4 linked regions of the Nodosilinea sp. E11 genome follow. The protein of the gene in region 4 interacts with the protein of the main gene of each other region in a pairwise test. Links are inferred from orthologs where the notes say so. Each region holds a gene or a part of one and is shown on either strand. Other genes may lie near its edges. The genes, in order: obgE, RRF56_RS08365, RRF56_RS16365 and rplL.

Evidence for each region.
Region 1: the proteins of rplL (region 4) and obgE interact in binary tests that used the Escherichia coli proteins (3 or more experiments, as listed by UniProt). The link is inferred for Nodosilinea sp. E11 from one-to-one orthologs.
Region 2: the proteins of rplL (region 4) and RRF56_RS08365 interact in binary tests that used the Escherichia coli proteins (3 or more experiments, as listed by UniProt). The link is inferred for Nodosilinea sp. E11 from one-to-one orthologs.
Region 3: the proteins of rplL (region 4) and RRF56_RS16365 interact in binary tests that used the Escherichia coli proteins (3 or more experiments, as listed by UniProt). The link is inferred for Nodosilinea sp. E11 from one-to-one orthologs.

Annotation. Positions count from the first base shown.
Region 1 is NZ_CP136520.1:1,025,149-1,032,982, forward strand. The notes cover bases 2,665-5,648. They hold obgE (GTPase ObgE), read left to right. Parts: upstream 2,665-3,611; coding sequence 3,612-4,685; downstream 4,686-5,648. Other genes in these bases: holA (DNA polymerase III subunit delta), read left to right, coding at 2,665-2,868; RRF56_RS06935 (DUF4168 domain-containing protein), read left to right, coding at 3,070-3,612; RRF56_RS06945 (GAF domain-containing sensor histidine kinase), read left to right, coding at 4,914-5,648. Outside these bases: precorrin-6y C5,15-methyltransferase (decarboxylating) subunit CbiE, read right to left, coding at 1-979; RRF56_RS06925 (precorrin-8X methylmutase), read right to left, coding at 976-1,593; more of holA, read left to right, coding at 1,882-2,664; more of RRF56_RS06945, read left to right, coding at 5,649-6,374; RRF56_RS06950 (response regulator transcription factor), read left to right, coding at 6,840-7,589; RRF56_RS06955 (FKBP-type peptidyl-prolyl cis-trans isomerase), read left to right, coding at 7,675-7,834. UniProt on the Escherichia coli protein: An essential GTPase which binds GTP, GDP and possibly (p)ppGpp with moderate affinity, with high nucleotide exchange rates and a fairly low GTP hydrolysis rate.
Region 2 is NZ_CP136520.1:1,351,180-1,359,143, forward strand. Bases 2,606-5,719 are described here. They hold RRF56_RS08365 (DNA polymerase III subunit alpha), read left to right. Parts: upstream 2,606-2,918; coding sequence 2,919-5,519; downstream 5,520-5,719. Outside these bases: DNA helicase PcrA, read right to left, coding at 1-698; RRF56_RS08355 (AIM24 family protein), read right to left, coding at 860-1,219; RRF56_RS08360 (transposase), read right to left, coding at 1,261-2,514; RRF56_RS08370 (hypothetical protein), read left to right, coding at 5,816-6,067; RRF56_RS08375 (XisI protein), read left to right, coding at 6,160-6,501; RRF56_RS08380 (pre-peptidase C-terminal domain-containing protein), read left to right, coding at 7,933-7,964. UniProt on the Escherichia coli protein: DNA polymerase III is a complex, multichain enzyme responsible for most of the replicative synthesis in bacteria. This DNA polymerase also exhibits 3' to 5' exonuclease activity. The alpha chain is the DNA polymerase catalytic subunit.
Region 3 is NZ_CP136520.1:3,209,294-3,217,034, forward strand. Bases 4,851-7,741 are described here. They hold RRF56_RS16365 (rhodanese-related sulfurtransferase), read left to right. Parts: upstream 4,851-5,806; coding sequence 5,807-6,676; downstream 6,677-7,741. Other genes in these bases: RRF56_RS16360 (histone deacetylase), read left to right, coding at 4,867-5,715; RRF56_RS16370 (esterase), read left to right, coding at 6,689-7,369; RRF56_RS16375 (DUF2555 domain-containing protein), read left to right, coding at 7,465-7,677. In the rest of the region: nickel pincer cofactor biosynthesis protein LarB, read left to right, coding at 392-1,174; RRF56_RS16345 (HhoA/HhoB/HtrA family serine endopeptidase), read right to left, coding at 1,226-2,491; RRF56_RS16350 (M23 family metallopeptidase), read left to right, coding at 2,894-3,802; RRF56_RS16355 (hypothetical protein), read left to right, coding at 4,003-4,770. UniProt on the Escherichia coli protein: Catalyzes oxygen-dependent 5-hydroxyuridine (ho5U) modification at position 34 in tRNAs, the first step in 5-carboxymethoxyuridine (cmo5U) biosynthesis.
Region 4 is NZ_CP136520.1:4,430,973-4,438,608, reverse strand. The notes cover bases 2,408-5,193. They hold rplL (50S ribosomal protein L7/L12), read right to left. Parts: upstream 4,112-5,193; coding sequence 3,704-4,111; downstream 2,408-3,703. Other genes in these bases: rplA (50S ribosomal protein L1), read right to left, coding at 5,041-5,193; rplJ (50S ribosomal protein L10), read right to left, coding at 4,174-4,734; rfbB (dTDP-glucose 4,6-dehydratase), read left to right, coding at 2,408-3,152. Also shown: RRF56_RS22050 (glucose-1-phosphate thymidylyltransferase), read left to right, coding at 920-1,993; more of rfbB, read left to right, coding at 2,046-2,407; more of rplA, read right to left, coding at 5,194-5,754; rplK (50S ribosomal protein L11), read right to left, coding at 5,859-6,284; transcription termination/antitermination protein NusG, read right to left, coding at 6,288-6,998; preprotein translocase subunit SecE, read right to left, coding at 6,998-7,246; rplS (50S ribosomal protein L19), read right to left, coding at 7,585-7,636. UniProt on the Escherichia coli protein: The binding site for several of the GTPase factors involved in protein synthesis (IF-2, EF-Tu, EF-G and RF3). Is thus essential for accurate translation.

The sequences.
Region 1 (7,834 bases), 3.4 Mb from region 4 along the record:
GATCGGGCAAATCGCCCAGAATGTGGGGTGCGGATCCATAGATCGGGTACAGATTGGCGTTGCCCAGACGGTGCTGGTTTTGCTGAATCAAACCATGACCAGCGGCGGTTTTTTCGATGGCATAGACCTGGGCCGTGGGGCACAGGCGATTGATCTCAATGCTCACAGAGCCGGTTCCAGCTCCGATATCCCAGACGATCTGCTCGGGCTCAGGGGCGAGGTCGGCCAAGATTTGAATGCGAATATCGCGCTTGGTAATCAGGCCGGGCCGATCGCGGAAGGTCGCAAAGGCGCGATCGGGCAACCCGATCAGCGGCAGCGGGTCTAAGGTTGGGCCGTCCTGGGCTTGTCGCTGAAGCACGACCACGTTGAGCGGGGCAAAGGTAGCGGCGATCGCCGCCTCTGGGCTGATGCAGCGCACCTGTTCGTCCTCACCGCCCAGGGTTTCGCAGACCTTGAGCTGGTAGCGGTAGGGCAACTCCAGGTCGAGAATCAACTGGCCCAGGGCAGCGGGGGTATGGGTAGGGTCGGTGAGTACGGCGATTAACTCATCCCCCCGGCCCAGGGCAGCCATCAGTTCATCGGTCGATCGGCCATGAACACTAATCAACGTTGCCCCTTGCCAGGGCAGTTTCAGACGGCTAAAGGCCAGCTGTACCGAACTCAGGTGCGGGTGAAAGGTCAAGCTCTCGGCGGGGAGCTGTTCGAGTAGCAGCCGTCCCAGGCCAAAAAACAGCGGATCGCCCGAGGCCAGCACAATGATGGGGCCAGTATGATCAGCGGCGAGCCGCTGACGCAACCGATCGAGGGTGGTTTGTAGGTCATCTAGCGACCAGGTCTCAGCGATCGCATCGGCAAAGTAGCTGAGGTGGCGACGGCTCCCCACCAGCACAGCGGCTTGATCGATCAGGGTTTGTACCCTAGGGGCCAAGCCTGATCGACCATCCATACCGACGCCCACGACTTGAATCGGGGTCATGGCTGTTGTTCCCAGGCCAAGACCAGCAGAGCGTTGAGCATGGCGGCAGCCACTGGCGATCCCCCCTTGCGCCCCTCTACCCGAATCTGCGGCACGGCGGTCTGGGCCAGGCGCTGCTTCGACGCGGTAACCGCCACAAAGCCCACTGGCGCACCAATGACCAGGGATGGATGGACGGTACCGGCGTCAATGCGATCGCATAGCGCCATCAGCGCCGTGGGCGCGTTCCCAATCACCACCAGAGCCTCAGGATATTGCTCTAAACACCGCAGCAGCCCCGTCTCCGTACGAGTGCGCCCCGGCTCAGCCGGATCGCCCACCGTCACCGCCGTCAGCAGCGGATTTTGAAAGGTGCGCTCCACTAGGCCCACCACCCCCTGGCGCACCATCGTCACATCGACAATAATGGGGCCGCCCTTAGCCAAGTGCTGGATGGCAGCGGCGATCGCCCCCTCGCCAAAGGTCACCAACTGCTTAAACTCGAAGTCGCCAGTACTGTGAATCACCCGGCGCACGACGGCATACTCTGCCGGGGTAAACGAGTGAGCCCCAAACTCTTGATCGATCAGCGCAAAGCTTTCTTCTAAAATAGGGCTTTGCCAAAGCTTCGCCATGGAATACTCGCCGTAGGTCATAGAGCTGCTAAGCCGCCAGTTCCGGCCTAGGACGTTCTATCATCCCACAGTCCCTAGTCCAAATGATTCATGAAAACAGACGTTGGAGGCTGTCATTCCCGCGAATGCGGGAATCCAGTTGGAAGTAGGTTGCTTCGCATAGATTCCCGTTTTCATAGGAATGACGGGCATTGCCTTAGGGTTGTGAATAATGCAGGCTAGCTTGATCAGCTCATTGTCTATCTCCCCCTCACTGCTTACCCTTTACCCATCTACGCCCTTCTCCCCATGCCCGCCTACTATTTCTGGGGTGATGACGATTTTGCCCTGCAAACCGCCGTCCACGACCTGCGCCAGCGCACCCTCAATGAGGACTGGGCTAGCTTCAACTACGACGTGATCCCGGCCGATGCTGCCAATGGCCCCGCCGAGGCCCTCAACCAGGCCATGACGCCCCCGTTTGGGCAAGGTCAACGGCTGGTGTGGCTGGTGAATACGGGCCTGGGTCAACGCTGTCCTGAGCCCGTGCTGGCTGAGTTCGAGCGCACGCTCCCCAAAATTCCTGACACCACAGTACTGCTGCTGACCAGTGTCGCGAAGCCCGATGGTCGAGCTAAATTTACTAAATTTTTTAAGACCTGGGGTGAGGTACGCGAATTTGCCACCATCCCTCCCTGGAAGACCGACCAGATTCACCAACAGGTGGCGGCGGTGGCCAGCGATCGGGGTATGGCTCTAGAAGCTGGCACCGTAGATCTGTTGACAGAAGCAGTAGGCAACAACACTCGCCAACTCCACCTAGAACTAGAAAAGCTAGCCCTCTACTGGGGTACAAACCCCCAGCCGATTCCTCCCGCCGCCGCTGCTGAGTTAGTAACGGTATCGACTCAAACTAGCCTAAAACTTGCCCAGGCCCTCAAGCAGGGCGACACTTCCACAGCCCTGGGGCTGGTGAGCGATCTGCTCGATCGCAACGAACCGGCCCTGCGCATGGTCGCAACCCTGGTTAGCCAGTTTCGCCTGTGGCTGTGGCTCAAGGTCTTGGCCGGGGTGGCTAGCGATGCTGAAGTGGCCGCCGCCGCCGAAATTGCCAACCCCAAGCGCATCTATTTCTTAAAGCAAGAGGTGCGATCGCTAAGTTTAGCCCAATTGCAACAGAGTCTGCCTTTGCTACTAGAATTAGAATCTGACTTAAAGCAGGGCCGAGATGAGCGCGCCATCCTCCAAACAAAAGTCATAGAACTCTGTCGAGTGTTTAAACCGGGCAGCCTCTAGCCCAAGGTTTGGAACTCATGGGGGGCCTGACCCGTCTGGGCTGGGAGACCCTTTTGGGTTAAAAGACACAGCATCTACGCCGGGGTCAGCACCCTTACCCTACAAGAGTGGTTTAATTCCCAGCGGTTTTAAGGTTATCGGAGCATGGAATTGGAGCACGGGACCATTCTGGTTAGAACCAGCACAGGAGAGACACACCTAATGATTCATCGATTGATTAACGTTTTACCCCTGTCTAATCGCACCCTGGCCTTAGCGGCGGTGGTGGCTAGCCTCACCGTCCTAGCGGGTGGTGCTGGGGTACCGAGTCCCGTAGCCGAGGGCGTTACCCTCGGGGCTGTAGCTCAAGCCCAAGATAGCGGCATATCACCGGAAGAAGTCATGGGCTATGCCGCCTCGGTGTTAGAGATGGATAGCCCCCGCAACGAGGCTTTTAGCCAGATCAAAACCCTGCTGACGGGCACAAGTCACGATATCAACGCCATTGATATGTCGTGCACAGGAACAGCCAATCTCAACCAGCTGCCCCGCGCCCTGCGCAACAACGTGCGCACCATTGTGGTCAACTACTGCAACCAAGCCAGCACCATTGTGCAGGCCAATGGGCTGACGGTGCGGCGATTCAACGCCATCACCGCGGCCCACCCCCAAGACCCATCCCTAGCCGAGCAAATTCGCACGGCGATGGTACAAATTCAGCAGTCCCAGGGATCTTCCCGCTCGGTTAACGGCGACACGAACTAATGCAATTTATTGATCAGGCTGAAGTTGAGGTAATTGCCGGTGACGGGGGCGATGGCATCGTCGCCTTTCGGCGAGAAAAGTACGTGCCCGCCGGTGGGCCAGCAGGAGGCAACGGTGGCCCTGGAGGGTCAGTCTATTTGCGAGCGTCTGGGCAACTCCAGACGCTACTCGACTTTCGCTATGCCCACCGATTTAAGGCCGACGATGGCCAGCGCGGTGGTCCCAAAAACATGACCGGGGCCACGGGGTCCGATTTATATCTAGAAGTGCCCTGCGGTACGGCCATCTACGATGCCCACTCTGACGAGTTGCTTGGCGACTTGGTGACAGCAGGGCAGGTACTCTGCGTTGCTCAGGGCGGTAAGGGCGGTTTGGGTAACCGCCACTTTCTCAGCAACCGCAACCGCGCTCCAGAGCATGCGTTACCAGGTTTGCCTGGCGAAGAACGTCGCCTGCGCCTAGAGCTCAAGCTGCTAGCCGAAGTCGGCATTGTCGGCCTGCCCAACGCCGGCAAGTCGACGCTGATTGCGGCGCTGTCGGCAGCACGGCCCAAAATTGCCGATTACCCCTTTACCACCCTCATTCCCAACCTAGGAGTAGTGCGTCGGCCAACGGGCGATGGCACGGTGTTTGCCGACATTCCAGGGCTGATTGAGGGGGCTCACCAGGGGCTAGGACTGGGCCACGAGTTTTTGCGCCACATTGAGCGCACTCGGGTACTACTGCACTTAGTCGACGCCACCGCTGAGCACCCTGTCGAAAACTTCCACACCATTCAGCAGGAACTGGCGGCCTACGGACGCGACTTGATCGATCGCCCCCAGGTGCTGGCTCTCAACAAAATTGATGCCCTCACCGCCGAAGATTTGGCTGAGCTAACTCAACAGTTTGAAGCCCTAGTGCCGGGGCCAGTCTATGCAATTTCGGCGGTGGCGGGTACCGGCACCGCACCCATGTTGCAACACATTTGGACTCTGCTCGATCATGCGGCTGCTGTTGCCGCTGCCGCTGCCGCCGCTGCCGCCGTGGCAACCCCAGACTTGTCTCCCCCAGAGCAACTGCAAGATGCCTAATACTGAATCCTGTTTGGTTGCCCTCGGTTCAGCAGGGCGCATGCCATGCGCCCCTACGGTCTGGCCGTTTGGGAATCGGGGTTATGCAATTCGGATTGGGTACAAGACAAACACTTACCCCAGGGATACTTGGTAAAAAAAGCTACCATCTTGCCCGCACTGCCGTTACTTAGGTTGCCCTCCCCGGGCATGCTAAGGCTGTGTTTCAGCAAGGTTTGAGCTTTGGCTATGAGCGTTCCTGTCTTTTCGGCACTGTCTGAGGATAAATCTGCCCTTGCTCCCCTGATCTGGCCCTGTTGCCCCCTTCAGGGGTTAACTCAAGCTGAGCAACAGCAGCAGCGCAGCCTGGCAATTTCGGCATTAGCGCTCATGGGGCCAGGCAGCATACCTGCCTGGGAAGAGGCTGCGCAGATGGCCGCTCAATTACTGCGAATGCCCCTGGCGGTGGCCACCCTAGCGCACGGCCCCACAGAATATATTCGAGCCGCCTACGGGTTGTCTTCGTTGGGTGTGGGCAACCCGCTGTCGCAGCAACGGCAACTGCCCCTAGAGCAAGGGCTGGGGCTTTACATTTTAGATAGCGAACAGCCGCTGCTGTTGCCCGATACTACCGATAACCCTGTTGTGGCTCAGAGTCAATGGGTTAGCGCCTACGGTATTCGAGCCTATGGTGGCGTACCTTTGATGACCTCCGAGGGCATCTGTATTGGCACCCTGGCGGTGATGGACATGCAGTCGCGCTCGTTCAGTGAGCAAGAGTTGGGGGTTTTGGCCATGGCCGCTCGCTGGGGCATGAGCGAATACGAACGCCAGCAGGCGACCTCCACCACGGCAACCGCGAAGCTAGGGCTAAGGGTATCCCCGGGTGGCCAGATCTCGGCCATGGCCACTCCGCCCCTAGAAGCGCTGATCAATGCCGTGCGCCTGAACTTGATCAACCAACTTACCCAAGATTTACGCAGCCCGCTGACGACGGTGCTGGGCATGGCCACAATGCTAAGCCGGGAAATCTATGGCCCCCTGACCGAAAAGCAGCGAGAATACACCGACATCATGTGCCACAGCAGCCAAACGCTGATGGCCCTGGTAGACGAAATTCTAGAACTAAATACCTCCCAGCCGGAGCGGCCCGATCTGGTGCCCACCTCCGTCGATATTGCCACCCTAGGCCAGCAGGTGATTACGGCCCTTACGCCCCTGGCCGAGAAAGCCGCCCAGACCTTGAGGTTTACGATAGAACCGGGGGAACACCACTGGATTTTAGACCAGCGCACAGTGAAGCAAATCTTGTACCACCTCATCTTTAGCATCATGCAGGTGGCTGGCGACAACAGTGATCTCTGTGTGCATGCCTGTCGTCGAGGTGAAGCACTTTCGCTAGTGATGTGGTTGGCTAATCCGTGGCTGGGGGAAGGGCTACCGAGCGAAGTGCTGACTGTGTTTCAGCCCCCGACCGATAGAGATGATTGGATACAGACCATGCCCCTGCCAAACGCTAGCTCTGCGCCTCAAGAGCTTTTGGGGCTGTTGCTCAGTCAGCACTTGGCCCAGCGTCACGGTGGGCAGATTAGGGTGCAGGGTAGTGCAGACAGCGGCTGCCGACTGGCAGTATTGCTACCCGTTCTCGATGGGGCAAAGGTACGGGCTGAGGCCACCCACGTTGCAGCTGAGGTAGGAGTACTGCGCTAGCACTTGCGGCGTAGATACAGCGGTATAACCCCACTCTAACTCTGGGTCTCGGGTTCGCTTGCGCTGTCAAGGTTGAACGTTAGGGTGACTGTTCACTCTCCAGGGAGTAAGGCATCACAGCGGCATGAATTTCTGCTGTTCTAGCTGTAGCCAGTCTGGTTGAGACAGTTCCTCAAGGACGTTCGAACGTTCAAACGTGCTTGAGGTTTCTGGATGTCCTAACCCAGGTGACTATGGCTATAGTTCTGCCCTATTTACGTAAGCTTAACCAGAAACCGGTCTTGTCTTAAGCTTAGCCCGACACTATGACAACGTGGTGCAGGCGTTGACAGGGTGATTAGCGTTCAGGTCAGAGGCTAATCCGTTGTTTTTAGGCAATAGTCATTGCTCCACCGTTAGCAATGACTATTGCCCCATGCTTGCCCTGGTCGTTCTGTCGGCGCTCCGTCATGGGGCGTTTCTGCCGTGCAAAACACAACCCCTGGGCGATCGCCAGCCGCCCATGCCCCAGAGCGCATTTTAATTATTGATGACGAAGACTTGATTCGTGAAACTGTGGCCTTGGCCCTGACCGATGAGGGCTATCAGGTGGTGGCCATTGAATCGGGGCAGCTTGCCCTGGATTTAATCTTTGCGGCAGCTAACGATCGCGGGCCAGGGCAAACGATTGATCTGGCAATTGTTGATTTGATGTTGCCCGGTGTCAACGGGCTGGATATTTGTCGGCTGATGCGTCACCACAACCTAGACATACCCATTTTAATTTTGAGTGCCAAGGCCACCGAGATGGATCGGGTGGTGGGCTTAGAGGTGGGAGCCGACGATTATCTCGCAAAACCCTTTGGCATGCGGGAGCTAATTGCTCGCTGCCGAGCGCTATTGCGGCGACACCAGTGGATGCTCTCGCAGCCCGATACTGCTGTCTTAGCCTATAGAGATATTGTTCTTTACACAGCAGAGTTTAGGGTGATCGTGGGGGGGCAAGAGGTCAACCTTTCGCCCAAGGAGTTTCGCATTCTAGAACTGTTTTTGCAGAATCCGCATCGGGTTTGGTCGCGGGAGGAGCTAATTCAGGTGGTATGGGGGGTCGATTTTGTGGGCGATCGCAAAACCGTTGACGTCCACATTCGCTGGCTGCGAGAGAAGATTGAGGCCGATCCGGCCAATCCCCAGTACGTGACGACGCTGCGAGGGTTTGGCTACCGGTTTGGGTGAGCGGGTAGCCGATGGCAAGCATGAAAGCGGAGGAAGGGTTTGCGATATGATCGAGAAGGTTTGAATCCTCAAGGGGAGGTAGATTTTGCGAGAGATTTTGATTAGCGTGGGCGTGTTGGCGGCCTGCCTGCTGGTGCTAGTGGTAGCTCAGTTTACTAGCCCTCAGCCAGAGGCAATGGCCTCTAATCTAGGGAACGTTGAGGTGGCCGAAACGGCAGCTACTCTAACCGATACAGCGACCCAAA
Region 2 (7,964 bases), 3.1 Mb from region 4 along the record:
TGCACCGGCATCAAGATCAGGTCGTCAAAATCGAGAGAGTTGTTTTCTGCCAGGGCCTTTTGGTAGAGGCGATAGACATCGGCGATCACTCGCCCCCGATAGTTAGGCTGCTCCCGCTCTAGGTCATCGGGCGTCAGGTTTTGGTTTTTGGCGTTGCTGATGGCGAAACGTACAGAGCGGGGGTTAAATTTTTTGTCATCGAGATTTAGGGTCTGGGTGACGATGGTTTTGACTACGCCCTGGGCGTCAGACTCGTCAAAAATTGAGAAGTTTTTGGTCCACTGGTAGCCCGCCGGATGCTGGTATTTCTCAATGTCGAAGCGCAGAATGCGGGCACAGAGGGCGTGAAAGGTGCCAATCCACAGATGCTTGGTGATGGATTTATACACCTGGGATCTGAGCTTGGTCTGATCGTACGGGGGCAGCGCCGAGAGCGATTTGCCAAAGCGAGCCTGGGCATCTTGCTCGGCAAATAGCACCTCAATCCGCTCCTTCATTTCTTTGGCGGCCTTGTTGGTGAAGGTGACCGCCAAGATATTGTCGGGGTCGGTCTTGTGGGTAAGCACCAGGTTGGCGATGCGGTAGGTGAGCGCCCGAGTTTTGCCTGACCCGGCCCCAGCTACCACCAGTAGCGGCCCACAGTAGTGCTCGACAGACTGGCGTTGGGCGGGGTTGAGCAGGGCGAGAAAGTCAGTCATCGGTAGCCGGTTAGGGTTTTTGCCTATTAAGTATGACACCCGGTGCCCTGAGAGGGTGAGCCGCCTGACTGTGAGCCTGGATTAAGCCCGATCTGAGGGCTGGGAATCACCCGGTGTGGCAATGCAGCCTTGCTCCCAGATCGGGCACTGAACTGCCCTGGCTAACTCGATGAACTAGGGGTGCTGGCCGCAATTTGCCGCAACAGCAGAACTTGCCAATAAGGTATGGGGGCCAAGAGAACGGTGCCGCTGCCTTCAAAAATATTGACCAGAAATTCGCCAGAGGTCATCGACCCCAGCAAAGACTTCGTGGCTTGTTCGACCCGATAGGTGATGGAGCCGGACCGGGCGATCGCAAAATTGCCGTCTACCACCAGACGGTCGTTTTGGAGTGTGACCGTTTCCACCGGCCCCTGGGCCACCATCACCACCTTGCCGGTGCCTTTGACCTTGGTTTGAAACAACCCCTCACCGCCCACCAGACCGGTGACGAGTTTATTGCGTTCAGTCGAGACCTCAATGCTGCCGTCGCTGCTCCATTGACATCCTCACCACCCAATCGCTAGGCGATATGGGTGGTGATTCCTTGAGTCGCCCCAAAGATTTCCTGCTTCACAGCCAGCCAGCTAGACTGAGTGACCTCAGCCCCCGCCGCCTCGACTCCACAGGCAATTTCGACCACCCGTTGCCCACGGGCAGAAATAACTTGAGCCGCTGCCACATCACGGGGCTTAATTGACCCGCAGTTGTGGCAGTGATGAATCCGGGTTGAGAGGTCTTTGCGTACCTCTGCCCTGCAATCAGGACACTCTTGGCTAGTGCCCCGTGCCTCAACCTTGCCGTAAAACACATCGCGCTTAACGCACACCCAGGGCAGGACTTGGTTCGTAAATTGACCCAGCCCAGCGTCTAGCATGTGCTTACCCAGCATCCCTTTGGCCATGATGCGGAAGTCGAGATCTTCGACAAACACCATCCCTGCCTCGTCACAGAGGTGATGAGCCAGCTTAAAATGCCAGTCTTTGCGCGTGTCGGCAATGCGTTGATGGACTCTCCCAATCCTCTTCTGGAGCTTCAGCCAGTTAGCTGACCCCTGTTGCTTCCTCTTTAACCTGCGTTGCAGCAATTTCAGCTTGCGGTGCAGTTCATTGAAAAAGCGAGGTCGCTTGACCTGCTCTCCATCAGACGTCGAGAGAAAGTATTCCAGCCCAACATCAATCCCCACCGGATGTCCATGGGGCATCGTGGCGGGAATAGCAACATCAGCCTGGAGGCTAAGCATGACGAAATAGCCCGATGCCTTGCGGACGATCCGGGCCTGTTTCACCTCGAAGCGGTCCGGGATCTCCCGCGACCAGCGCACCTTCACCAACCCTAGTTGAGGCAGCTTAATCCCTTCTGGTGTGATGCAGTGCTTGAGCATCTGAGGGAAAGAAAAAGACCGCATCCGGTTTGGCTTTTTGAACCGAGGGAACCCCGACCGCTTCAACCGCCACGACTCCCAGGAGGCTTCCAGCTTTCTAATGACCTGCTGGAGGACCTGGGCGTTGACAGTCTTGAGCCGGGGGAATGCCGCTTTCGCTGCCGTCAGCGACTTGCACTGACGAGCATAGTTAGGAAATGGTGCATCGACTGGCAGAATAAACTCCTGCCGAATCGAACACGCATTTACCGGAGACTTGCGAGAATCCAGCCAGTCTTTACGTTCCCGCAGCGCAAAGTTCCAGACATTGCGACACACATCTAGGATGTCCTCAATCCCTGAAACCTGCTCGGCAGTTGGCTCTAGCTTGAATTCCCACGTCATATTCAGCATAGAGTCATTGTAACCTAAGAAATGATCGACTATTTCTTAGGGGTGACTGATTGCTCCCCCTGGTTGCCCGCCGCTTCACCACCCCCCAAGCCTTCGTCTATGGGCGGAGCACTGCGGCGGAACCTGGTAGATTGTTGAAGGTTGATAGAGCTTGGCCTCTCTAGTTATCCCCAAGCTTGCCTACCCTGCTCGATCTCACCACCGCTATAGCCGCAGCAGGGCAAAACCGTGGCTGGCTACCCTCCCCTACATATGGGGTGACCAAATTCTATTGTTTCTCAAACATCACTAGATGTAGACCGGCAGATCGGCTAACCTAAGGGGCAGCTTGGGTGCCTAGGCAAGATTGCTCTAGCCCCAGGAATACTCAAAATGATAAAATTGTACTAACGAGCCGCTGCGCCATGTCCTTTGTTGGTCTCCATATCCACAGTGCCTACAGTCTGCTCGACGGGGCCAGCCAGCTACCCCAGTTGGTGGAGCGGGCCAAGGAACTGGGTATGCCGGCGATCGCCCTTACCGACCACGGCGTCATGTATGGCGCGATCGAGCTGATCAAAGTCTGCAAAGGGGCAGGCATTAAGCCGATCATCGGTAACGAGATGTACCTGATCAACGGCGATATTTCGCAGCAGCAGCGCCGCCCCCGCTACCATCAGGTGGTGCTGGCCAAAAACACCCAGGGTTACAAGAACCTGGTCAAGCTCACCACCATCTCCCACCTGCAAGGCGTTCAGGGCAAAGGCATTTTCTCGCGCCCCTGCATCAACAAAGACCTGCTAGAGCAGTACCACGAAGGGCTGATCGTCACCAGCGCCTGCCTCGGTGGCGAGGTGCCCCAGGCGATTTTGCAGAAGCGGCCTGACGTGGCCCGCAAGGTGGCCCAGTGGTACAAAGACCTGTTTGGCGAAGACTACTATCTCGAAATTCAGGATCACGGTTCTCCTGAAGACCGGGTGGTGAATGTGGAGATTCTCAAGATCGCCCGCGAGCTGGACATCAAAGTCATCTGCACCAACGACAGCCACTACATTTCTTGCAACGATGTGGAGGCCCACGACGCCCTGCTCTGCATTCAGACCGGCAAGCTGCTGACCGAAGACAAGCGCCTGCGCTACAGCGGTACCGAGTATGTCAAATCTGCCGATGAAATGCGCCTGCTGTTTCGCGATCACATTGAGCCGGAGGTGATTGAGGAATCGATCGCCAACACCCTCGAAGTCGCCGAAAAAGTCGAAGAGTACACCGGCATCCTCGGCCAGTCGCGCATTCCCGACTTCCCCATTCCCCCCGAGTTCAACGAAGACGCCGGGGCCTACATGGGCCATGTGGCGCGGGAGGGGCTGGTTAAGCGGATGAAGGCGGTCAGCTATGGGGAGATTGAGCAGGAATACCGCGATCGCCTCGAATACGAAATCGAGATGATGATCCAGATGGGGTTCCCCACCTACTTTCTCGTCGTGTGGGACTACATTCGCTTTGCCCGCGACAACAACATTCCGGTCGGCCCTGGTCGCGGCTCGGCGGCGGGGTCGCTAGTGGCCTACGCCATGGAAATCACCAACATCGACCCCATCCACCACGGTCTGCTGTTCGAGCGATTCTTGAACCCCGAACGTAAGTCGATGCCGGATATTGACACCGACTTCTGCATCGATCGCCGCGACGAGGTGATCAAATACGTCACCCGCCGCTACGGCGAAGAACGGGTGGCCCAGATCATCACCTTCAACCGTATGACCTCCAAGGCGGTGCTGAAGGATGTGGCGCGGGTGCTCGACATCCCCTACGCCGAGTCGGATCGGATGGCGAAGCTGATCCCCGTGGCGCGGGGCAAGCCCACCAAGCTTAAGGTGATGATCTCCGACGACACCCCCGCCCCCGAGTTCAAGGAGAAGTACGACAACGACCCCCAAACCCGCCGCTGGCTCGACATGGCCCTGCGGATCGAAGGCACCAACAAGACCTTCGGCATGCACGCCGCCGGGGTGGTGATCTCCAAAGACCCGCTGGATGAAATTGTGCCCCTCCAGCGCAACAACGACGGCCAGGTGATCACCCAGTACTACATGGAAGATGTGGAAGCCCTGGGCCTCCTCAAGATGGACTTCCTGGGCCTGCGCAACCTGACCATGATCCAAAAAACCCTGGAGCTAATTGAGGCCACCCACGGCACCAAAATCGACCCCGACGACCTGCCCATGGATGACCCCGCCACCTACAAGCTGCTGGAGCGGGGCGATCTGGGCGGCGTGTTTCAGCTAGAGTCATCCGGCATGCGCCAGATCGTCAAAGATCTCAAACCCTCGGGTCTCGAAGACATCTCCTCGGTGCTGGCCCTCTACCGACCAGGGCCACTGGATGCGGGGCTGATTCCCAAATTCATCAACCGCAAGCACGGGCGCGAAAAAATCGACTTTGCTGACGAAATTCTCAAACCCATCCTCAGCGAAACCTACGGCATCATGGTCTACCAGGAGCAGATCATGAAAATTGCCCAGGATATGGGCGGCTACTCTCTTGGCCAGGCCGACCTGCTGCGGCGGGCCATGGGTAAAAAGAAAATGTCGGAAATGCTCAAGCACCAGGAAAACTTCGTCAATGGTGCCATGGAGAAAGGCGTTGCCAAAAAAGTAGCCACAGAACTTTGGGACCAGATGGTGAAGTTTGCAGAGTACTGCCTCAGCGCCGACACAGAGTTACTGACGCTGGAATACGGCCCCCTTACCATCGGCGAAATTGTCGCCAAACGCATCCCCTGCCATGTGTTCAGTGTCGATGAGCAGGGCTATGTGTATACCCAGCCCATTGCCCAATGGCACGATCGCGGCCAGCAAGAGGTGTTTGAATACCACCTCGACGATGGCACCACCCTCCGCGCCACCGCCGACCACCAATTTATGACCGAGACCGGGGACATGATGGCGATCGACCAAATCTTTCAGCGTGGGCTAGAGTTGAAGCAGGTCGAGCCCCCCTGGCCGAAAGTGCTGCGGTGCGCGTGAGATGTACGACGTTGAGTTTACGCAGGGTGCTGTTGATGATCTGCGATTTCTGAAGAAGAATGAGCAGCAGCAAGTAATTGCTGGCATTGCAAGCCAGCTTTTGCATGAACCTAATGTCGAGACACGAAACCGTAAGCGCCACGCCTCCACCCCAACGATTTTCCAGAGTGGGAACTGAGACTGGGCAAGTATCGCGTTTTCTACGATGTTGAGCCAATTGTAAGAATTGTTAAAGTTGAAGCTATTGACTATAAAGAAGGCAACCAACTATTTATTCGTGGAGAGCCGTACCAGCTATGAAAACTGTCTCTCTGTTGGATGTATTGGCTCCCCTAGCAGAGTTATTAGAGCAGGCTCAAGAAGAAGCCCTAATTTTGCAAACTCCTGATGGCAAAGAGTTTGTCCTGGCTGCCCTCAACAACTTTGCCCACGAAGTAGAGCTAACTCGACAAAATCCAGCATTAATGGCGCTTCTTGATCGGCATGGACAAGAAGAATCGACAGTTAAGTTATTAAGCTTAAAAGCTCAGCTTGGCTTGGATTGCTGATTGCCTGACACATCTCTATTGTAGATTGGGTGCAGCGTAGCGAAACCCAACGCTCGCCGAGGATTTAAGGCTGAAGATGAAGGAAATGAGCAGTGGATAAACTGACCGAATATCCTCAGATTATCAAGAAGATTTTGACTGAACATGCGGAAATTTGCGATCGCTACCCCAATCCCAACATCAAAAAGCTTTTGATTCTTGATGAGGAAAGAGGTCATTACATTTGGATGACCCTGGGCTGGCAAAAGGGAGAACGAATTGCTGGCATGACTATTTATGCCCGCGTTCTTGACGGCAAATTTTGGATTGAGGAGGACTTGACCGAAGAAGGCGTCGCTACAGATTTAATGCGAATGGGAGTCGCTAAGGAAGGTATTGTTTTAGCTTTCCATGAACCCAACATGCGGCAGTACACAGACTTCGCTGTAGCCTAATCAATTTCAGGTAAAAACAGAAAGTAAGTAAACCTTTCAATTTGGGGGCAATGGTCAAAAAATAGTTAAATAGAGCAAGATAAGGAAGCTGAAATATCCGTCCTTAATCTCCATTAACACTTGAGGCAGTTATGGCTGCCCCGTTAGCGGGTAAGGCCAAGGTAAACCCAGCTAAACTCGAAGCGGTATTGTTACGTCTATAGCGATCGCCAGAACCGTTAGGACATTTCCTGTAGCCCTAGCGCAATGGCTATACGCCGTTGCGCTGCTCCAGTTTTTAACCGGGACAGTGACCATTGCCCTAAGCGCAACGGCCACCGCTATATAAGCAACACTGTCAGCAGGCCAGTGGAACCTTGAGCGCCTAACCACTGTCGGATGTCGCGAGTTCTAAAAACCTTGATGCGCTCATGCTCTAGGCAATTGTCTAGGACTGTTTTTCCTATCAGACTCAGGAGAGTTATACGAAATCCGAGTTGGGAAACCCCAATTCATAATCAGAAACCCTGTAGGGACGTAGCATGCTATGCCCCTACGAATCGGGGGTATGCAGTTAGGATTTGGTCTTAGTTGTTATTCCAGCGAGAAATTTGTAAGGTGACGGCGGGGGGGCAAGGGTGTGCGTCATCATTTTGTCGGCACCTCTAAGGGCTCAACAGGCCCGTTTGCGAAACTAAGCGCCGACTAACCATTGTCCTTGCTGCACGATGGAGAATCGCTTCAAAGAACAGCAAATTGATTTATTCAGTGACCGCACCTCAACCGGCATGGTGTCGGGTGTTGCTGAGTTGAGGCAGAAATTTCGTAAGGGCAAACGGCCCTTTGCCCTTACGAGAGACGTTGCATTTTGACTCCCCCCTTTACCCAGCAGTCCCTTTCGCGACAGATGGCTGCGGTTGTGGTTCGTGGCGTTGCCCTATGGCTTGCTTAGCTGTAAAACATCTTTTGCCATGGAAGGATATGAAAAAATGTTGATTTCCTGTCATAAAAGTCCAGAGCACTTCTTTTCTCTGAAAAAGCATGGTATAAGATTTTCAAGAGAAGTACTGCAAACAAGTACTTCTCTATGGTTCTCTTATTAAAGAATAAATAGCTTTCTTGAGCCAAAAGCCAGTTTATCAAGCCGTTTCACTTCGCTTGCTAGCAAGCGAAGTGAAAAATGTTTGATTAGTTTGGGCATTGTCAGCCAAGGAACTGGAAGATTGAGCAGGCTAAAGCTTTTGTGTTGTTTCCTGTCGGCATGTATCTCGAAAAGCGAAAAATTCTCATTGTAGGCTTATAAAACAGATCAGCAAGACTCTCCTTACTCTTGTATCAGGAAGTTTGGCAATCATGATTAAGGAAATAACTCTTCTGGGGCTAAAGAAAAGCCTGAAAAGCCTGGCGCTTGAAATGAGAACTAAGTAATAAGCATCTGCCTGGAGGGTTTGCATGACTACTTTTATGTCTGGCGATCGTGATGA
Region 3 (7,741 bases), 1.2 Mb from region 4 along the record:
GCCCAGCCAGCGGCAGGCTATGGAGTTACACCAAATCCGAATTGCCTAACCCCGATTCTCCAACGGCCAAGCCGTAGGGCGCACAGCATGCGCCCTGCTGAACCGGGGGGTGACCAAACAGGATTTAGGATTGGAGCCTGGCTACTTAATACAGAATTGCCCTCCGGCTTTCCGGATGCCCAAAGACAAAAAAGCGCCGGAGCTAGCTCCGGCGCTTGTGGTGTTGAGGAGTGAACGATTAATCATTAATGTACGGGGCGAGTATGTCACTGAGGTAGCCTGGATATGTCAACCCTGTGACATTTTCCCCAACCCTGATCTGGCCTAATGCTGCCAGCCATGGTTTACCTGCTTGTTTATTTCTGCCCTTCTACCCTGCCCCGGTTCCCCTGTGACCCAGCCCGACGCTCTTCGTGCTTTACTCAGCGCTGTTTCTCAAGGTCAGCTCAGCCCTGATGCTGCCTTTAACCAGCTCAAATATCTCGACTTTGAACCCATTGACGACTTTGCCAAGGTCGATCACCATCGCACCCTGCGAACCGGCTTTCCCGAAGTGATCTGGGGGCCGGGCAAAACCGTTCACCAAATTGTGCAGATCATGCGTAGCCTGCATCAGCACAACCCTGTCGTGATGGCGACTCGGATCGAACCCGAGGTGTTCGCTCAGGTCAAGCAGCAGATTCCAGGGGTCTTGTACTACGAGATGGCCCGCATTTGTGCTCTGGTACCGCTGCACTGGCAGGCCCAGCACCCTGGCATTATTGGGGTGCTGACGGCGGGTACCGCCGACCTACCCGTGGCCGAAGAGGCTGCCGTCACCGCCGAGCTGAGCGGGTTTCAGGTCAAGCGGCTATGGGATGTGGGGGTAGCGGGGCTGCATCGCCTGCTGCGCCACCGCCAGCTCATTCGCGACGTAGACGTACTAATTGTGGTCGCGGGCATGGAAGGGGCCTTGCCCAGCGTGGTGGCTGGGCTGGCCGACTGCCCCATTGTGGCCGTGCCCACCAGCGTCGGTTATGGAGCCAGCTTTAACGGGCTATCGGCCCTGCTCACCATGCTCAATTCTTGTGCGGCGGGCATTGGCGTCGTCAATATCGACAACGGCTTTGGCGCGGCGGTGCTGGCCGGGCAAATTTTGCGTACCGGGGCGAGGCTGGCCAAACCCATCGATTAGGGGCAAGTTCTCCCCTGGCTCTTTAACCCTAGCCACCCTTCTCCCTGCCCGCTACCGCTGATCAGACGGCATGGCAGCGGGTTTGACAGCAATGGTTTGGTCGCGGCCATCGCGGTGAATTTCGAGGGTGAGGGTATCGCCGATGGCGCTGGCTTCTACCTGGGCTTGCACATCAGGGGGGCTGTCTACGGGCACGCCCTCAATGGCGCGAATGACATCGCCAACTTCTAGCCCAGCGGCGCGGGCTGGGCTATTGGGCATCACGCCGACAATCAGCACGCCGGGTTCGTCGTCATCGTCGAGCTTAAGGTTGAGCTGTTGCTCTGCGTTGATGCGCTCGACCATTTCGGCGGATAGCTCCACCATTTGAATGCCGAGGAAGGGGTGCTGCACCTGGCCGGTGGCAAACAGCTGATCGGCAATGCGCTTGGCGGTTTCGATCGGGATCGCAAAACCGAGGCCCTGGGCGTTGGCCCGAATGGCGGTATTCATGCCGATCACTTCACCGCGATCGTTGAGCAGTGGCCCACCGGAGTTGCCGGGGTTGATGGCGGCATCGGTCTGAATGAACTGCACACGTTTGTCGGGAATGCCCACCTGGTTGCTGCTGCGGCCCAGAGCGCTGATGATGCCAGCGGTGACGGTGTTGTCGAGGCCGAGGGGGTTGCCAATGGCGATCGCCCATTGCCCCGGAGCCAGGTTTTGGGTGCTGCCCAGCTGCACCGCTGGCAGATCCTCCGCTTCGATTTTGACGACGGCGACATCGGTAACGGAGTCGACCCCGGCGACGCGGCCCTCAAACTTGCGCCCGTCTCGCAGGGTTACCTCTACGGTTTTAGCCCCTTCTACCACGTGGGCGTTCGTGAGAATTTGACCGCTGGCGGAGAGAATAAACCCTGAGCCAGTGCCCTGCTCTAGGCGATCGGGCAGGTTCGAGGGGGGTATTTCTTCTTCAAAAAACCGCCGAAAGAACGGGTTATTAAAGGCGTCGGGGGTCATATTGGGCACCGATCGCTCAGCGTCAATGCGCACTACCGCAGGGCCAACCCGCTCTACCGCTAGAGCAATAAAATTTTGGCTAGCCCCCATCTGGGCTGAGGCCGACGCCTCAGAGGGTGGATCAGCGCTCTGAATGAGTGATGTTTTAAGGGCAGGAGCTGTCTCAGCGGTCAGCCCTGGGGCCGCTTCAGCCGAGGCGGAAGACAGGTTCGCTTGCGACACATAGCTGTGACCGGCCCAACCCGCACCGCCCCCGACCATGAGGGCTGCCGCTATCCACATAACCTGCTGGGGAACCTGCTTTGGCAACGAGTTCATGTCTTTGCCCTCTGCTACTGTGCCTGTGTAACCTGGCCGCCCGCCTTGGCTTGCTGAGGCTGCCCTGAGCTATGTAACCAAGCGGCCTGGCCCCTGGGAATGGTCATACTCTAACGAACACTCTTTGAAGAGAATAATATCGCAGGGTTAGACGGTGCCTCGGAAAATCGGAGGCAACCCCTGAGCAATCGAGGCTGTCTTGCCTATTATAGGGGCTGTACCCCTTTGGGGCATGGGGCTAAGTCAAGGTGGATTGAAACGCGACTCGTCATGGCAGTTTACGATTCTATAAAACACTGGTTTCTCAATTGGGCCGCTCCCAGCTCAGGCCCGTTTGGGCTTCAGCGATGGACCCCACAGCGGGCGACCCATCTCTATCTAACTTGTAGTTGGCTGAGCGCGATGAAACCAGCGATGCTGCTCACGGGGCTGACCACCGCCTTGGTGTTAGAGGGGGCCTTGCTACCTGGGGCGATCGCCCAAACTACCGCCCCAACCACCTCGTCACGTTGTCCTCAACCAGTGCTGTCGCGGCTGACCCGTCACCGGGTTGCCCAGGGCGAAACCCTAGACACCATTGCTCAACGGTACGGTTTGTTGCCCGCCACCATCATGGGGCTCAATGCCGCCGTCCAAGGGGGCGCTGTGCGACCTGGCGAAGAGCTGCTGATTCCGCCCTACAACGGTCTGCGGGTGTCTGTGGCCCCAGGGCAAACCTGGCAGCAGGTGGCCGAGGCCTACAATAGCCGGGCCGATGTGCTGTTTGAGGTCAATGGCTGTGTCAGCACTGTGCCCGCTAGCGTTTTTGTGCCAGGGGTCAACTGGTTTCCGGGGGTGCGCACTACCGCCTCGGCCCCGGCGGCGTCAGCCAGTCCACTGGGGGGCTACCCACTACCCCAGCGATCGCAGGTAATTGTCAACTATGGCTGGCAGCCCGACCCAGCCCAGGGCAAGCTGGTATTTAACACAGGCGTTGCTCTGGCTAGCCCGCCGAGCAACGCGGTGCTTGCGGTGGGGCCAGGCACGATCGCGTTTGCTGGCACTGATGCGATCTACGGCAACCTGGTGGTCGTCAACCATGCCCAGGGGCTACAAACCCGCTACGCCAACCTGGCCAACCTAGATGTTCGAGCTGGGCAGACGGTGCGCCAGGGCGATCGCCTGGGGGCTGTCGCACCCGGTGATGGCAATGGGGGCACGACGCGGAGCGGGGCCAACTCGTTTCTCTTCTTTGAAGTGCGACTCAACTCTAGCGCCGGCTGGGTGGCCCAAAACCCCCAAGATTTTGTGCCTGCTATGGTGTTGCGATAGAGGTAGCCCTAGCGTGGGCAGCATGAACCTATAGCGCCGCCCCCAGCCAACCACCCAAGGCTGGTAACCACGGGCAAGACCGCCTACAATTGGTTCTAAATTGAGTGTTTTGATATTGAAATTGGCAGCATTGGCGACGCTGAGCTTATTAACCGGTGGCTCTAGGTGACGTTATGGCCCAGCACTTCTCTCGACCCCCTGTGCCACCTCCCCCTGAGCCTTTCTCCGAGGCTCGCGATCCGGCGGTGATCTCTGGCCTGTTTTGGGCGCGGCTACTGACCTATCGACCCCTGTTCTTGTTGGGGGGGCTGTGGTTGGTGCTGGTTTGTGTGTCGGCGATCGCCTACCACGGCCTCATGTTCAATGAACCGGTGAAAGATATGCCCGTTCGCGAGGCCCCGATCACCGTTGCTACACCCCAATCCTTAGCATCCGCCTCCGAGGTTGAGCCCATTGAGGTCGAGCCTCTTGAGGCCGAGCCGCAATTTAGCGGGGTGATGGCCTGGGGCCTGATTAGCCTGCTGGGCCTGTGTGGGTTTGGTTGCTTTGTGCTGACCCAGCAGATCAAGGCATCGGCCCGCCCAAAACGCAAAAAGGTGCGTCCTCGCCCCGTCGCCCAGGCTCCGACCCCGGCCCGACCACCTCACCCTAAGCGTCTAGCTCCCTATTCACCCCAGCGTGACGGGGTGGTAGTGCCCGGCTTCAGAATTGTTGAAACCCCCTCTGAGCTGCCCCCGGCAGCGCCGACTGCGCCGCCGCCAAAGCCCAGGCCTATTCCCCAGGCTCAGCGCCGTTCAGTGTCTCGGCCCCAGCCGGTGAATCCGCCGCCAAAGCCCGCCACTGCGGTGCAGCCCTACGCTCCGGCGGTAGTGCCCGAGGGTACCGATCTGGCGCTAGATTGGTCTGAGGGCAGCGTCGCCCATGCCCTAGATGTGCGACAGCGGCGATCGCTGTCATCATTCATGTAGATATATAGAAACTTTTCCCCTGGGGTGTTGAGTCAGCTTCCGGTTATCTATCACCCCGACTATGTCGCCCCCCTGCCCGACGGGCATCGCTTTCCGATGCCCAAATTTCGCCTGCTGCGCGATCGCCTGCTGCGCGACGGCGTGATTACCCCCGACCAGATCTATCAGCCCGGCGAACCGCCTCAGAGTTGGCTAGAGTTTGTTCACCACCGTGAGTATGTGAACGCCTACTGCCTTGGCACCCTCGATGCCAAGGCCCAGCGCCGCATTGGCCTGCCCTGGAGTGCTGCTTTGGTCAAGCGCACCTGCACGGCGGTGGGGGGCACCATTCTCACCGCCAAGCTGGCCCTAGAGCGAGGGCTGGCCTGCAACACCGCTGGGGGCACCCACCACGCTTTTCCTGACTACGGATCAGGGTTTTGTATTTTTAACGATTTGGCGATCGCTACCCGTGTATTGCAACAGCAGGGTCGTGTCAATCGAGTGCTGATTTTGGATTTAGACGTGCACCAGGGCGACGGCACCGCCTGGATTTTTCGCGATGATCCCAATGTATTTACCTTCTCCATGCACTGCCAGGAGAACTTTCCTGCCCGCAAGCAGGCCAGCGACCTGGATGTGCCCCTGGCATTGGGCATGGAAGATCAGGCCTATCTAGACTGTTTAGCGCAGTATGTGCCCGATCTGCTGGCCCAGGTGCGGCCTGACCTGGTGCTCTACGATGCCGGGGCTGACCCCCACCGCGATGACCTGCTGGGCAAACTGGCGCTGACCAATGCGGGGATCTACGGGCGCGATCGCTACGTGCTAGAAACCTGCGTTAAAGCAGGCTACCCCGTCGCCTGCGTCATCGGCGGCGGCTACGGCAAATCGATGGATGACCTGATCTTTCGCCACTCTCTGCTGCATCGGGCGGCGGCAGAGGTATACCGAGCAAATACCTGATCAGGCCTAAGCCTGGTTGGATGTCTCCTACCGCCCTCGCCACCTCGGCCCGAGCTTCTATAATGATGACTTTGCCCACTGCGATCGCACTATGACCTGGGTTGTTGCCACCTTTTACAAATTTGTGCCGCTGAGCGAGCCAGGGGCGCTGCGGGTTGAGCTATTGGAACGCTGCCTGGCCTGGGGATTGCGGGGTACGATTCTACTGGCCAGTGAGGGGCTGAATGCGACCGTAGCGGGCGATCGCCAGGGCCTTGATCTCCTTTTAGACTGGCTCCACTCCCATCCCGAGGTTGGCCCCTTCTCCCACCAAGAATCCACCACGGCGGCAGCGCCCTTTGAGCGCATGAAGGTGAAACTCAAGCGCGAAATCGTCACCCTGGGGCGGCCCGAGGTCAACCCTGCCCGGCAGGAGGTCGGCACGTACATCCATCCCCACAACTGGAACCAGGTGATCACCGACCCCGAGGTGGTGCTGATCGATGCCCGCAACGACTTCGAGGTGGAGCTAGGCACCTTTAAAGGCGCAGTCAACCCCCAAACCCACTCCTTTAGAGAATTGCCCGACTACGTCGCCAACCACCTCGACCCGGCTCAGCACAAAAAAGTGGCAATGTTCTGCACGGGCGGCATTCGCTGTGAGAAGGCCACTGCCTATCTGCTGGAACGGGGCTTTGAGCAGGTCTACCACCTCCAGGGCGGTATTTTGAACTATCTCAAGACCGTGCCCGAGGATGACAGCCTGTGGCAGGGCGACTGCTTTGTGTTTGATGAGCGCGTTGCCGTAGACCACCATCTGCAACCCACCGACCACGACCTGTGCCTGGGCTGCGGCCATCCGATCAGCCCTGCCGAAAAAGCCTCCCCCCACTACGAAGCGGGGATCAGCTGCCCCCACTGCTACGAGGCACTCACCCCCGAAAAACGGGTGCGCCTGGCAGCCCGTCAACGCTACCGCTAACCTAAGGATCTTATGCTGCCTACCGATCAAACGCTTCAGGCGCTCACCTATGGTCCAGATACCGCCGACTGGTGTTTGGTGGCCTTGCACGGCTGGGGAGCCAACGCCGCCGACCTGGTGGGCTTAGCGCCTGCTCTCAAGCTCAGCAACCTGGCTATGGTCTTTCCCGATGCGCCGTGGCCTCATCCCCAAGCGCCTGGGGGGCGGATGTGGTACGGCTTTCCTTCGGGGTATGATTTTCGTCGCCCCCACGATTTCACGGCCCAGGACGATCTGCAAGCTAGTCAAGCGCGGTTGAAAACCTGGTTACTGAATCTGCCCCAGACCACTGGTATTCCCCTAGAAAAAACCTTCTTGGCTGGGTTTTCCCAGGGGGGCGCAATGGCGCTAGATGTGGGGTCGCAAATTCCCCTGGCGGGGCAGATTATTCTGAGTGGCTATCTGCACGGTGTGGCCCAGGCTCCGGTTAGCCCCCGCCCGGTGATGATGGTGCACGGAGCCTTCGACCCGGTGGTGCCTCTAGCTCTCGCCCAGCAGGCCAGAGCTGCTTTGGCGGCCCACGGCCAGCCGGTGACCTGGCACGAACTGGCTATGGGGCATGAAATTCCGCCCCAGGTCATAGAGTTGATTAGTGGGTTTTGCGAAGATTTGAGGCAGGCCGGGCAGAATCCCCTGAGCCACCCTTTAGGATAGAAGCAGAGTGAATGACTTCAGGCTGCGATCGAGGATCGGCCCTTTAGGGGGTATGGCGCCGCTCTGGGGTAACTGTCACCAAGGGGGAAAGGACTATGCTAAGCCTACATGTTTCGCAGCAAACCGTCTCAGATATGACACCGGATACGGTGGCTGAGCTGGCTACTCGTCTAGAGACCGATGCCTACGAGAACGCTTTTGAGGGGCTGCAAGACTGGCACTTACTGCGGGCGATCGCCTTTCAGCGACCTGAGCTAGTAGAGTCCTATGTCTACCTGCTCGACCTCGAACCCTACGATGAATCGTAGCGGGTCTAGCCCTAAATCCTAGCTGCATATTCCCCACCGGTAGGGGCGAACGGTGTTCGCCCTA
Region 4 (7,636 bases):
AATATTTTCCAGACTAAAAACATGCAAGGAAAAACATCCTAGAACCAGCAATGTTTTTAGTAAGAGCAGCATCTTTTGCCGAGTGTCGCTAGAGGAATCTACTCCTACATTTAACATTCACCTTTATCCGCACAAGTCTATGCAGCATCAAAAAAGCCAATTAGCAAGGAAAATCGCATTAAAAAGGCCTAATTCAATCAGCATCCATATTGCCAACTTGTCATGCTTAGAGAAGCATTTCTCCAAATAAATTTATATACTTCACATGAATGTCGGAATCATTGCGAAGAGTGTGTGAACCGCTCTGCCCTGTTCGCGGACCAACCCATTTTAGTATGGTATCACTGAGTAGTCGTTCTAAATGAGAGGATCCCAAACAAACTAAAGCCTTTAGTGCATATAGTTTTAAAGTATTTCAAAAATGACTACATTTCTAGCAATTAGATAACATTTTTATTTTATTGAGGTACATTAAAACGTCTATAGATATTTTTGAAAAAGGTTTTTATAGCCATAGTCACCTAGATTAGGACATCCAGAAATCTTAGAAACGTTTGAACACTCAAACGTTCCTAGGGAAAAATGAATTAACCGGACTGGCTACAGCTATACTACGCTTTTTGATTGAGAATTACCATAAATACTAGTTAGATAATGCGCGTTTACAGGTTGTTATGCTTTTAGTTTTCAGGGTCGTCTTTTTGCAACCTTGACTCAGAGCTTTACTGGACAAGTTGCCATTTAGTTCATATACCTGACAACTTATGGGAGGCAGGGAAACCCTATGAAAACTATTCCCCGGCTAGCCGGCGATCGACAATGACTGCGGGCTGTTATTGACCAGGTTGCCTCCTAACTGGCGACAGGGACTCTGCCAAATGCTCAAATAGTTACAGTCCTCTAAACTTATTTAATTTCTATGAAAGCGATTATTCTCTCAGGTGGCAAAGGAACGCGCCTCCGCCCATTGACTTATACAGGAGCAAAGCAACTTGTCCCTGTAGCCAACAAGCCAATTCTATGGTACGGAATTGAAGATTTAGTGAAAGCCGGCATCACAGACATTGGTATTATTATCAGTCCTGAAACTGGGGCTGAGGTTCAGGCCAAAACAGGTGATGGGGAACGCTTTGGAGCTCACATTTCCTACATTCTCCAGGAGAAGCCGGCTGGCCTAGCTCACGCTGTTAAGGTAGCTCAACCATTCTTGGGAGATGCTCCATTTGTCATGTATCTTGGAGACAATTTAGTTCAGAGTGATTTAAATATATTTCTGGATGAATTCAAAACCAAACAGTTAGACGCGCTTACTTTGCTATGCAATGTACCAAATCCTACCGCCTTTGGGGTGGCTGAGGTTGATCAGAGTGGACGAGTGTTGAGACTTGTCGAAAAGCCAAAAATTCCACGATCAAATTTAGCGCTTGTCGGCATCTATTTATTTAACAATAGCATTCATGAGGCGATCGCCAATATTCAACCCTCTGCACGGGGAGAGCTAGAAATCACTGATGCTATTCAGTACTTAATCAACCATGGAAACCAAGTCGAGGCTCGACAGATCCAAGGCTGGTGGCTTGACACGGGGAAAAAAGATGACCTTCTAGAAGCTAACCGCGTGATCCTTGATACTTGTCTTGTCGCTGCAAACCATGGCGAGGTTGATAACCAAAGTCAGATCATTGGGCGAGTTCGGATTGGGGAACGTTCTAAAATTAAGAACTGCACGATTCGAGGCCCGGTCGTTATTGGCGAGGATTGCGATATTGAGAACTGCTTTATTGGCCCCTATAGCAGTATTGCAGACCAGGTTGTGATATTAAACGCTGACTTAGAACACAGTGTCTTACTTCAAGGTGCTAAAGTTCTCAATATTCAGCAACGAATCGTAGATAGCCTAATTGGTCAACGCGCACAAATTAAAGAAGCACCCCAGCGACCAAGGGCAGTCAGGCTCATGATTGGTGATGATAGTCAGGTGGAGCTGGCTTGAATTACCTTAAGGTGTTTAAACTTTTTTTGACCTATACCGAATAAATAACCGTATGATTACCTCAGGGCAGAAATCAAACCGATCTCAAGAACCTAGATCCCCTAGAAAAATATTGATTACAGGGGGTGCTGGGTTTATAGGTTCTAATTTCGTTCACCATTGGCATGAGACGTATCTGAGCGATCGTATCGTCGTACTCGATGCTTTAACCTATGCAGGAAATCTTAACAACCTCAAGGATTTAAACGGTTCTTCACAATTTCGGTTTGTACAGGGAGATATTTGCGATCGCCCTTTACTTGATCAGATTCTGGCAGAAGAATCAATTGATACTATTGCCCACTTCGCAGCAGAGTCTCATGTCGATCGCTCAATCTTAGGCCCAGATGCTTTTGTACGCACTAATGTTGTGGGTACGTTTACGTTGCTAGAGAGCTTTCGGCAACACTGGCTAGGCCGAGGAAAGCCTAAGGATGATCGTTTTCTACATGTATCGACTGATGAAGTTTACGGCAGTTTAAGCGAGAATGATTTGGCTTTTAGTGAGACAACTCCCTATGCTCCTAACAGCCCATATTCTGCATCAAAAGCGGGAAGTGACCATTTGGTGCGCTCATATTTTCATACCTATGGAATGCCTACACTGATCACAAACTGCTCCAATAATTACGGACCTTATCATTTTCCTGAAAAGCTAGTTCCACTCACATGCATTAATATTTTGATGGGTAAGCCTTTACCCATTTATGGAGATGGTCAAAATATCCGGGACTGGCTCTATGTTGGTGACCACTGCAAGGCTATTGATTGCGTTATACACTGCGCCCCGCCGGGAGAAACTTATAATATTGGAGGAAATAACGAAGTTAAAAATATTGATTTAGTCGCTATGCTCTGCGATCTTATGGATGAATTGGCGATAGATTTGCCGGTTCACCCAGCTCGCCAACTCATTACATTTGTTAAAGATCGACCTGGGCATGATCATCGCTATGCAATTGATGCGACTAAAATCCGTACAGAATTAGGATGGACGCCTTCCGTGACAGTTGATGAGGGCTTACGTCATACTGTTCAGTGGTATCTTACTCACCCTGAATGGTGGCAGCCACTACTCTCCCCTGCTTATCAGGATTACTACAAAACGGTCTATGCTTAAGGTGCATCCCTTATGGATTGAGTCCTAGTTCTAAAGATTAAAGTTTGCGAGCCAAGGGCTAAGTTTACGCCGTGAAGTACTGAACAAGTAGCAAGATGCGCCGATAGATGATCGCCTCTTGCTCGGCCTTGGTTGAAGGTCAACTACAACGGAACTATCAGTCGTTGCCGGAGAAGGCTCGTCGTCGCTATGAGGCTATTAAAGCAGCGACGGGGTACCCGAGAGTTAGTACCTAATACCAAATCCGATTTGGTTAACCCCGGTCCATAATCAGGAAACCCGTAGGGCATAGCATGCTATACCTCTACAAATCGGGGTGCTCATTCGGGGTTCAGTATAGCCATCGCCAGAACCGTTAGGACATGACCGATACCCCTAAAGCGATGGCTATACGCCATTGCGCCATCCCAGTTTTTAACCGGAGCAGAGGCCGATGTCCTAAGCGCAATGGCTATCGCTATATAAGGCAGGGAAAAGCAGCCCTAAAAAAGTAGCTCCCCGTAAATTACGGGGAGCTACAGTTTACTGTGCCCTAACGGGCAAGCGTTAAGTTACTTGACAGTAACTTTAGCCCCAGCTTCTTCAAGCTGTTTTTTAGCGTCTTCAGCATCGTCTTTGGTGACCGCTTCTTTGATCGCCTTGGGAGCAGCTTCAACCATTTCCTTGGCTTCTTTCAGACCCAAGCCGGTCAAACCACGCACCACTTTCAGAATGGCGATCTTCTTGTCGGCGGGCACATCTTCGAGCACGACGTCAAATTCGGTCTTTTCTTCTTCGGGCTCAGCAGCAGCGGCAGCACCGCCACCCATCATACCGGGGGCCATCATCATCATACCGCCGCCAGCAGAGGCAGAAGCATCGACGCCAAAGGCCTCTTCAATTTGCTTGACTAGCTCAGAAGCTTCTAGCAGGGACAGAGATTTTAACTGTTCGAGAATTTCATCAGTTTTAGCAGACATAGTTACCGGTTAACTCCTGGTAGAAAAACAATTAAACGTGAACAAACTGAGTAAAGACGTGCCTAAGCCGCATCTTTTTCGGACACTGCCTTGATGGCGCGGTTGAGCGAGGCAGGTACCTCTTTGATACCGACGGCCAGCTTGGTTGGCACCGCATTGACGCCCACAGCCACCCGAGTCGGCATCGCCTTCATCGCCCCGGCCAGACGAGCCATAAGCTCTTCTTTGGTAGGTAGTTCGGTGATGGCCTTGATCTGGTCTTCATTAAGGGCCTGACCTTCCATGACACCGCCCCGTAAAACGGTTTTTTTGGTGTCTTTTTGGAACGCCTGGTACTCCTTAATTGCCCCGCCAAAGTCTTCTTTAACCAGCACAAAGGCTGAAGAATCCTTGAGGAACTCGGTGATAGGCTGCCAGTCGTCGTTGCCATCGACAGCGATCCGCATCAGCGTGTTTTTGGCAATCTTGCACACAGCGCCCTTGGGACGCAGCCGATTTCGCAGGTTGCTAATTTCAGCCACGGTTAGCCCTTTGTAGTCAATCACAAAGGCTAGCTGAGCTTCTTCTAACAGAGCCTGAATTTCGGTTACCAGCTCTTTCTTATTTGCTAGGGTTCTCCCCATGTTGATCTCACCTCCTTTAAAGTTGGGGATAGGGAAACTTAATTACCCAATCCAGGTCTGGGCCAAGCTGTTGCCAGCTATGGCAACTAAAAACAAACCCCGACAACCATGCCGGGGCAGACCAACAACCGACTATGCTCAGCCCAAGGCAAAAGCACTTCAGTCATTACGTCAACCTCGGCAGGGTTTATGCAGCGCCTAGCTGGCACCTGCTGTCTACGGTCGTCTATGCGATTGTTGGGGATTAGTTCAGCTTGTCAGTCTCCTGGTTGGTTTGGGTAAAACTGAGGCCACCTGGTGACCAATCTAGGCGATATCGCCCAGTTTTAGGTCACGCAGAGAGTTAACGTCAAGGCGGATGGATGGGCCCATGGTAGAGGCAAGAGCCACCGTGCGCCAATAACGGCCTTTGGCACCGGAAGGACGATTACGATCAATGGTCTCTTGGAGAGCCTTGAGATTGACCAGTAAGTCTTCGGCAGTAAAACTTGTCTTGCCAAACATAACATGGACGATGCCTGTTTTGTCGGCGCGAAACTCAAGCTTACCTGCTTTGAATTCGCTAATGGCCTGAGGCAGATCGAATGTAACGGTGCCGCCCTTGGGAGAAGGCATTAGACCACGGGGGCCTAATTGACGACCCAGCTTAGCCACCTGCGGCATAACGTCAGGGGTGGCAATCAGCACGTCAAAATCCATCATGCCTTTTTGGATTTCGTCAATCAGCTCTTCAGAGCCAGCTAGGTCGGCACCCGCTGCTGTAGCCTCAGCCACTTTTTCACCTTTGGCAATGACCGCGACTCGAATTGTCTGCCCGGTACCTTTGGGCAAGATCACCGTGGTACGCAATTGCTGGTCGGTATACTTGGGATCAATGCCGAGGCGAATGTGTGCTTCGGCTGACTCAATAAACTTAGCCGTGGCCGTTTCTTTGAGCAGCTCTAAAGCTTCCATCGGTTCGTAGAGCCGATCTTCTATCTTGGCCTGGGCTTCGCGCAGGCGCTTGGATACTTTAGCCATAGTGTCTCCTTGGGGTCAAACGAAGCTAGGCTTCTTCCCCGTAGTATGAACAATTGAGATGTGAGCAATCGAAACGTTTCTGGTCTGTGACTAGGTACTAGCACCTAGTCAGCAACGGTAACACCCATGTTGCGGGCAGTACCTTCAACGATATTCATGGCAGCATCAATATCGTTGGCGTTGAGGTCAGGCATTTTGGTTTCGGCAATCTCTTTGAGCTGAGCTCGGGTAATAGAGCCAACCTTCTTAGTACGAGGTTCACCAGAACCACGTTCAATACCAGCCGCTTTCTTAATCAACACCGAAGCCGGCGGGGTCTTGAGGATAAAGGTAAAACTACGATCTTCAAAGACCGAAATTTCAACCGGTACTACTAGGCCAACCTTGTCTTGGGTGCGGGCGTTGTATTCTTTGCAAAACGCCATGATGTTGACCCCATGCTGACCCAGAGCGGGACCAATTGGGGGAGCTGGGTTTGCCTTTCCAGCAGGAATTGCCAGCTTAATTAACGCTACGACTTTCTTGGCCATTAATTAACTCTCTTTTTCCACTTGGTTAAATTCCAGTTCTACTGGGGTGTCACGCCCAAAAATAGACAGCAAAGCCTTGAGCTTACTGCGTTCAGGGCTGACTTCTACCACTTCGCCCTCAAAGTCTTTAAAAGGACCTGAGAGCACGGTGATTTTATCTCCAGGAGACATATCGACTTTGACGATGGGCTTTTGCTCTTCGGTGCGCTTAAAGATGCGCTTGACTTCACTCATCCCGAGCGGCATTGGCTTGACGTGGCCGCGACCACGACCGTAGGCGCGACGCTGCTCGGCCCCAACGAAGTTGATTACGTGGGGAGTATTTTTGACTACCGACCAGGCCTCATCATCCATGAACATGCGCACCAGCACATAGCCAGGGAAAACTTTTTCGTCAATATTTTGTCGACTGCCATCTTTGCGAAGCTTAACCGCTGGAGTTTGGGGAATCTCGACCTGAAAAATACGATTGACTACATCGAGTGTGCCAATGCGCTGTTCAAGATTGAGTTTGACGCGCTTTTCACAGCCAGAGGCTACCTGAACAGCATACCAACGAGCTTTACGTTGATAAAATTTGGCCGCCTCCGCGTCAGCCCCATCGGCTTCAGAGGTCGCCGATGATTCCGATGACTCGGTCTCTAGCTCGGCGTCTAAAGCATCATCAAGGGAAGCATCGTCGTCATAATTAAAGTCTTCTGATGTAAGCGCCATTAGAATACTTGCCCCGAAACCCACCCAAACAGACGGTCAACAAGATAGATCAGCGTTGCGGAAAGGCTAACCATAAGAATGACGGCGGCAGACTCACTGATGAGCTGCTGCCGACTCGGCCAAACCACTTTGCCTAGCTCCTCTTTGGTGCCCTGGAGAAAGGCAACGACGCTAAAGCCTTCCTCAGCGGTAGACTGAGCTGCTGCTGACTTACCTTTGGACTCTACTGCGGCGTCTTTTTTAACCACTGGTTTGGCTCCTGTTGGCGCTGGTCCGAACTGAACTAACTGGGAACAATGAATGAGCAAACCCGCTTGCCCTGACCTAATCGCTTCTGCTTAGAAGAACTAGACTTGGCAACTCGGTGCCCTGGCTTATTCTCGAGTAAAAGGCAGTGACAATATCTACGCCTCATATCGTCCTGATAGACAGGAACTAAGAGATTTGGATACTGCCGCTGCCACAACTCAGCGCGCCCTGGAGGACTCGAACCCCCGACATCGGGTTTTGGAGACCCGCGTTCTACCAACTGAACTAAGGACGCATGCAGCCAGGTGCTTAACACCAGAACCCAGCTTGATCAATTCTAGTTGATCGGGCGATCGAAACGCTGCTTTAAGCGAGTTGCTTTGCCCACG